DNA from 2 places in the Gryllotalpicola protaetiae genome. Region 2 is predicted to be linked to the other one. Evidence: predicted binding sites of a transcription regulator. Region 2 holds the regulator's gene; the other holds the start of a gene.
The links. The regulator HrcA, encoded in region 2, represses chaperone genes, less so after heat shock. The targets are predictions, from matches to a motif close to TTNGCACTCGNNNNNNNCGAGTGCNAA.
Positions count from the first base shown of each region.

Region 1: groL (chaperonin GroEL) is a predicted target of HrcA. The motif match lies at 1,771-1,797, and genes of this name have one in related genera.

Region 1 is NZ_CP032624.1:841,393-844,596, reverse strand. Features, by position in the region: gene D7I44_RS04220 (GNAT family N-acetyltransferase) at 1-403, shown strand, start outside; gene D7I44_RS04215 (DUF3263 domain-containing protein) at 408-665, shown strand; gene D7I44_RS04210 (LytR C-terminal domain-containing protein) at 730-1,278, shown strand; gene D7I44_RS04205 (cold-shock protein) at 1,445-1,648, shown strand; gene groL (chaperonin GroEL) at 1,840-3,204, shown strand, end outside.
Region 2 is NZ_CP032624.1:3,541,402-3,544,605, reverse strand. Features, by position in the region: gene D7I44_RS18345 (hypothetical protein) at 1-41, opposite strand, end outside; gene hrcA (heat-inducible transcriptional repressor HrcA) at 947-1,990, shown strand; gene dnaJ (molecular chaperone DnaJ) at 2,014-3,123, shown strand; gene D7I44_RS17275 (16S rRNA (uracil(1498)-N(3))-methyltransferase) at 3,130-3,204, shown strand, end outside.

The sequences.
Region 1 (3,204 bases), 950 kb from region 2:
GCAGAGGGTCGATGAGACCGAGCTGGACTACCGCGACCTCGAGCCGCTGACCCGGCACTACTGGATCGCGGACGACGATGGCTCGGTCCATGCCTACCTGCGCACACTGTGGGACGAGGATCCCCAGCACCGCGTGGCTCACGTGGTCATCGGGCGTGTGGTGACCAGGGCGGATGCCAGGGGCAGGGGTCTCGCCAGCAGGCTGCTCACCGCAGCGATCGCCGACAACCCGGGCCATGATCTTCTGCTGCACGCGCAGGAATACGCGCAGTCTCTCTACGCCAAGGCCGGCTTCGAGCCGTACGGCGAGGTGTACCTCGAGGCGGGCATCCGCCATATCGGCATGTATCGCGTCGCGACCGGCGTTGCCGCAGAGCCCGTAGCCCTCTCATCGTTAGCCTGAGCCCATGCCTCCCGCCCCGCTCAACGACCTCGAGGTCGCCGTGCTGGACTTCGAGCGGGAGTGGTTGCAGGGGCCGGCGGCGAAGGAGCAGGCGATCCGCTCCCAGTTCGGCCTTTCGGGCGCCCGCTACTATCAGATCCTCGGTCGGCTGATCGAGACCCCTGCAGCGCTCGCCTACGACCCCCTTCTTGTGAGGCGGCTGCTGCGACAGCGAGACGAGCGGCGCGAGCTGCGCGCCACTCGCACCCGGCCGATCGACTGACCCCGACCGAGGAAGGACCTCCCCCGAGCGCATGGCCCAGAATTTCCCGAAGGATCGCTTTGATGTGGTCCCGGCCGATCTCGAGCGCGTCGGCGCTCACCGGGCGCCCCAGCATCGCGGGCGCGGGCTGCTCTGGCTCGTGTGGTGTCTCGTCGCGATCCTCGTGATCGTCGGCGCAGGGTGGATCTATCTGCGCGTGCTCGACAACAACCTGTTCGGCGAGCACCCGACTCCGCAGGCGACCGTGACCGAGACGGCCGGTCCGACGGGCACGCCCAGCCCGACGGCGACTCCGACGCCGACGGCGACCCCGACCCCCACTGCGACGATCGTGCCGACCGCCCAGCTGAGCGTGCTCAACGGCACCGGCCGGGCCGGGCTGGCGGCCAAGGCCGCGACGAAGCTGAAGAGCGCCGGCTGGAGCGCGGTGACGACCGGCAACGCGCCGCAGACCGCGCCGACGACGACCGTGTACTACTCGGACCCGGCGCAGCGCGGTGTGGCGCTCGGCGTCGCGCAGTCGCTCGGGGTGACGACGGTCACGCAGTCGGCGCAGTTCGCGAACGACGGCGCCGTGGTGACCGCGGTGCTCGGAGCCGATTACGCGGGCTGATCCTGCGCGAGTGTTACGCCGATATGACGATGTCCGATCGGCGCCGTAACCATTTGACCGATTCGGCCCCAGCCGCGGATTCCGGCGTTTCCGTCTCGCTACGATCGGGCGCACAGTGACGCGACGTATCGGTGTGCGCGTTACGGGAACAAGCAATGGAGAAACGATGGCGAACGGAACCGTGAAGTGGTTCAACGCTGAAAAGGGCTACGGCTTCATCACGGTCGACGGCGGAGGCCAGGACGTGTTCGTCCACTACTCCGCCATCGACATGAGCGGGTACAAGAGCCTCGAAGAGGGCCAGCAGGTCGTGTTCGAGGTCGGTAGCGGCTCCAAGGGCCCGCAGGCGGAGTCGGTGCGGCTGGCCTAGGCGCACACCAACTCGCAGTTCGAAAGCCGCCCGGCAGCTCGCCGGGCGGCTTTCGCCATTTCAGATATGACGGATGCCTGCCCGGTTTCTTGCACTCGCGTAGGGAGAGTGCCAGAATCAATTTGGCACTCGTGCGTTTTGAGTGCTAACGACATCTTTCGCTGCTACGTCCGGGAGGGACGAGAAACAACATGGCAAAGATCATTGCTTTCGACGAGGAGGCGCGTCGCGGCCTCGAGCGCGGTCTCAACCAGCTCGCCGACGCCGTCAAGGTGACCCTCGGCCCGCGCGGCCGCAACGTCGTCCTCGAGAAGAAGTGGGGCGCCCCCACGATCACGAACGACGGTGTCTCCATCGCCAAGGAGATCGAGCTTGACGACCCCTACGAGAAGATCGGCGCCGAGCTCGTCAAGGAGGTCGCCAAGAAGACCGACGACGTCGCCGGTGACGGCACGACCACCGCGACCGTTCTCGCCCAGGCGCTCGTCCGCGAGGGCCTGCGCAACGTGGCGGCCGGCGCCGACCCGATCAGCCTGAAGAAGGGCATCGAGAAGGCCGTCGAGGCGGTCACCGCCGAGCTCATCGCCGGCGCGAAGGAGGTCGAGACGAAGGAGCAGATCGCTGCGACCGCCTCCATCTCCGCCGCAGACCCCGAGATCGGCGAGCTCATCGCCGAGGCGATCGACAAGGTCGGCAAGGAAGGCGTCGTCACCGTCGAGGAGTCGAACACCTTCGGAACCGAGCTCGAGCTGACCGAGGGCATGCGCTTCGACAAGGGCTTCCTGTCGCAGTACTTCGTCACCGACCCCGACCGCCAGGAGGCGGTGTTCGAGGAGCCCTATATCCTCATCGCCAACCAGAAGATCTCCAACATCAAGGACCTTCTGCCCATCGTCGACAAGGTGATCCAGTCCGGCAAGCAACTGCTGATCATCGCAGAAGACGTCGACGGCGAGGCTCTGGCGACGCTGATCGTCAACAAGATCCGCGGCATCTTCAAGTCGGTCGCCGTCAAGGCCCCCGGCTTCGGCGACCGCCGCAAGGCTCAGCTGCAAGACATCGCGATCCTGACCGGCGGCCAGGTCATCTCCGAGGAGATCGGCCTCAAGCTCGAGAACGTCACGCTCGACCTGCTCGGCCAGGCACGCAAGGTCGTCATCACCAAGGACGAGACCACCATCGTCGAGGGTGCCGGCGACGCCGACCAGATCGCCGGCCGCGTGCAGCAGATCCGCAACGAGATCGAGAGCACCGACAGCGACTACGACCGCGAGAAGCTGCAGGAGCGCCTCGCCAAGCTCGCCGGCGGCGTGGCCGTCATCAAGGCGGGCGCGGCCACCGAGGTCGAGCTCAAGGAGCGCAAGCACCGCATCGAGGACGCAGTCCGCAACGCCAAGGCCGCTGTGGAAGAGGGTGTCGTCGCCGGCGGTGGCGTCGCCCTGATCCAGGCCGGCAAGATCGCGTTCGAGAAGCTGCAGCTCACGGGTGACGAGGCCACCGGCGCGAACATCGTCAAGGTCGCCATCCAGGCGCCGCTCAAGCAGATCGCCACCAAC
Region 2 (3,204 bases):
GCACTCCCATCTCTTGAGTCCTGGGCGGGCAGCTCGGGCACGGTCTCAAGACTGTCTGGCGCCCCCTGAATGACAGCACTGAACGGTATACCTGAGGGCGTTTCTCCGGCCCAAGTCTGTTCTGCCTCGTCACCGGTGTGCGACAGCACTGTCACAGATCTTCCGGTTGAGTCACTCACAGCGAGAGCGAGATCGTCAATGGCCCATCGGACCCGGTCGGCGAAGCTCCAATTCCGACAGCCGCTGCAAGCAAGACGAGCGCCAGCCCGGATGAAGCTTTTCTTCGAAAGCCGAATGGAATATGCAACTCATTCCCCCCAATTGAACGATATGACCGGCGTGTGCGTCAGCCATGACAAACATATGACTCGCCTATTCCGAATGGGAAGCTTTTGTGGTGGTACCTGTCGATCTTGACCACTGTCGGCACGGGTCCGCGGAACCTCCTCGGGCAAACGAGCCCACCGCCGCTCGGGGATGTTGGCGGCGGGGACGACCGGAGCTAACCCTGTGGGGCGAAGGTCGCGCGTGCGGCTTCGATCAGCTCAGGCGGAACAGGCTCGCCCGGGTACGGGGCGATCGCTTCCAACGCGTCGTAAGCGGCCGGGCTGAATCCCATGTGCTCCGGCCGTATACACACCGGTAGCCCACAGGACGAAGTGCCTCCAGACAGTACTCCTGAGATGAGCCCGGGCGAGGCGCCAAAACTCGGCGTCCGTGATCGACAGGGGGTCCACGCGCACCGCGACAGAAGCAGGACCGTGCACGGCAACCTCATCACGCACCTTGCGAATCACGCATTCGGGGCCGAAGCCATACATCACAGCGGCGCGGCGCTTCTCTATGGAACTCATGAGTGCGTCGAAGATCGATAGAGAGCGCGACACCACTGGTATCGTTGGCACTCATAGGTCTTGAGTGCCAGTCGCGGAAGGGAGCATCGTCGATGGTTTCTGAACGTGGACTCGCGGTGCTCCGCGCCATCGTGCAGGACTACGTCTCGACGCGCGAGCCGGTCGGCTCGAAGAGCATCGTCGACAAGCACCGCTTCGGGGTCTCGGCCGCGACGATCCGCAACGACATGGCCCTGCTCGAAGACGAAGAGCTGATCGCGGCGCCCCACACCTCGTCCGGCCGTGTGCCGACCGACAAGGGCTATCGGGTGTTCGTCGACCAGCTGACCGACGTGCGGCCGCTCACCTCGGCGCAGCGCCACGCGGTCGAGATCTTCCTCGGGGCCTCGGTCGACATCGACGATGTGCTCGCGCGCACGGTGCGCGCCCTTGCGCAACTGACCCACCAGGTCGCCCTCATCCAGTACCCGTCGGTGTCTCGCGCTCGCATCCAGCATCTCGAGTTCGTGGCGCTCGCGCCCCGTCGCGTGCTCGCCGTGCTCATCGCCGACACCGGCGTCGTCGAGCAGCGAGTGGTCGAGCTCGCCGTCGATCACGACGACGCGGTGCTGCGCACCCTGCGTGACGCGGCCAACGACACGCTGGCGGGCATGCCCATGGCGGATGCCGCAACCGCGCTCCCCGCCCTCGCCGAGCGCTTCCCAGACGCCTCCCGGCCGCTCGTGACCGAGCTGCTCGCCTCGGTCGCCGGCATCATCGGCTCGACCAGGCAGGAGCGCCTGATCATGGCAGGCACCGCGAACCTGGTGCGCACCGAGCACGACTTCACCGGCAGCATCTACCCGATCATGGAGGCCATTGAAGAGCAGGTCGAGCTGCTCAAGCTCTTCGGCGAGATGGCAGCCGAGCAGCACGGTGTCGTCGGCAACCGCGACGTCAGCGTGTCGATCGGGCGCGAGAACGAGCCGTTCGGGCTCGCGGAGACGTCGGTGCTGACCACGGGCTACGGCACAGCGGGCGGCGCGATCGCGCGCCTCGGCGTGCTCGGCCCGACCCGCATGGACTATTCGACGAACATGGCCGCCGTGCGCGCCGTCGCCCGCTACCTGAGCCGTGCACTCGGCGACCAGGCCTGAACTGAACTAAGGAGCCGCCACCAGTGGCAGCAGACCACTATGAAGTCCTCGGCGTCGAGCGCGAGGCCAGCCCCGACGAGATCAAGAAGGCGTACCGCCGGCTCGCGCGCGAGCTGCATCCCGACGTGAATCCGAGCCCTGAAGCCGCTGAGCGGTTCAAGCTCGTCACGCACGCCTACGACGTGCTGTCGGACCCGAAACAGCGCGAGCAGTACGACCTCGGGCCCCAGGCGGGCCCGTTCGGCGGCGGCCAGGGCTTCGGGGGGTTCGAGGACATCTTCTCGACCTTCTTCGGCGGCGGGGGTGGCAGTCGAGGCCCGAAGTCGCGCCGCGAGCGCGGCCAGGACGCGTTGCTGCGCGTCGAGATCGATCTCGCCGACGTGATCTTCGGCGCGCATCGTGACCTCGACGTCGACACCGCCGTGCTCTGCGATCGCTGCCAGGGCTCGTGCTGTGAGCCGGGCACCCACCCGGTCACCTGCGACATCTGCAACGGCACCGGGTCGATCCAGCGCTCGGTGCGCTCGCTGCTCGGCAACGTCATGACCTCGAGCCCGTGCGGCACGTGCCGCGGCTACGGCACGATCATCGCGACGCCCTGCGTCACCTGCCAGGGCCAGGGCCGGGTGCGCGCCCGCAAGTCGATCCCGGTCGACATCCCCGCCGGAGTGGACACCGGCCTGCGCCTGCAGCTGCCGGGCCACGGCGAGGCCGGCCCCGCGGGCGGCGCAAACGGCGACCTCTACCTCGAGATCAAGGTCAAGCACGACGACGTCTTCAGCCGCGACGGCGACGACCTGCTCGCGACACTCGAGGTCTCGATGGCCGATGCGATCCTCGGGACGACGACCGAGTTCGCCGGCCTCGACGGCCAGGTCGACGTCGACGTGCACGCAGGCACCCAGAGCGCGGAGATCATCACCGTCAAGAACCGCGGCATCACGCACCTGCGCGGCAACGGCAGAGGTGACCTGCGCATCGGCATCCAGGTCGTCACACCCACCAAGCTGGGCCGAGGCGAGCGCGAGCTGATCGAGCGCTTCGCCCAGCAGTACAAGGGTGACAAGCCGCGCCTGTCCCAGTTCCAACAGGGGCTGTTCGCGAAGATCCGCGACCGGTTCTTGAACCTCTGAGCCTCCGTGGCGAACTTCTACCTGCTCGAAGAGCTCGCCGATGCGCCCGTCGGCGGCCTCGTCGAGGTGACCGGCGCCGAG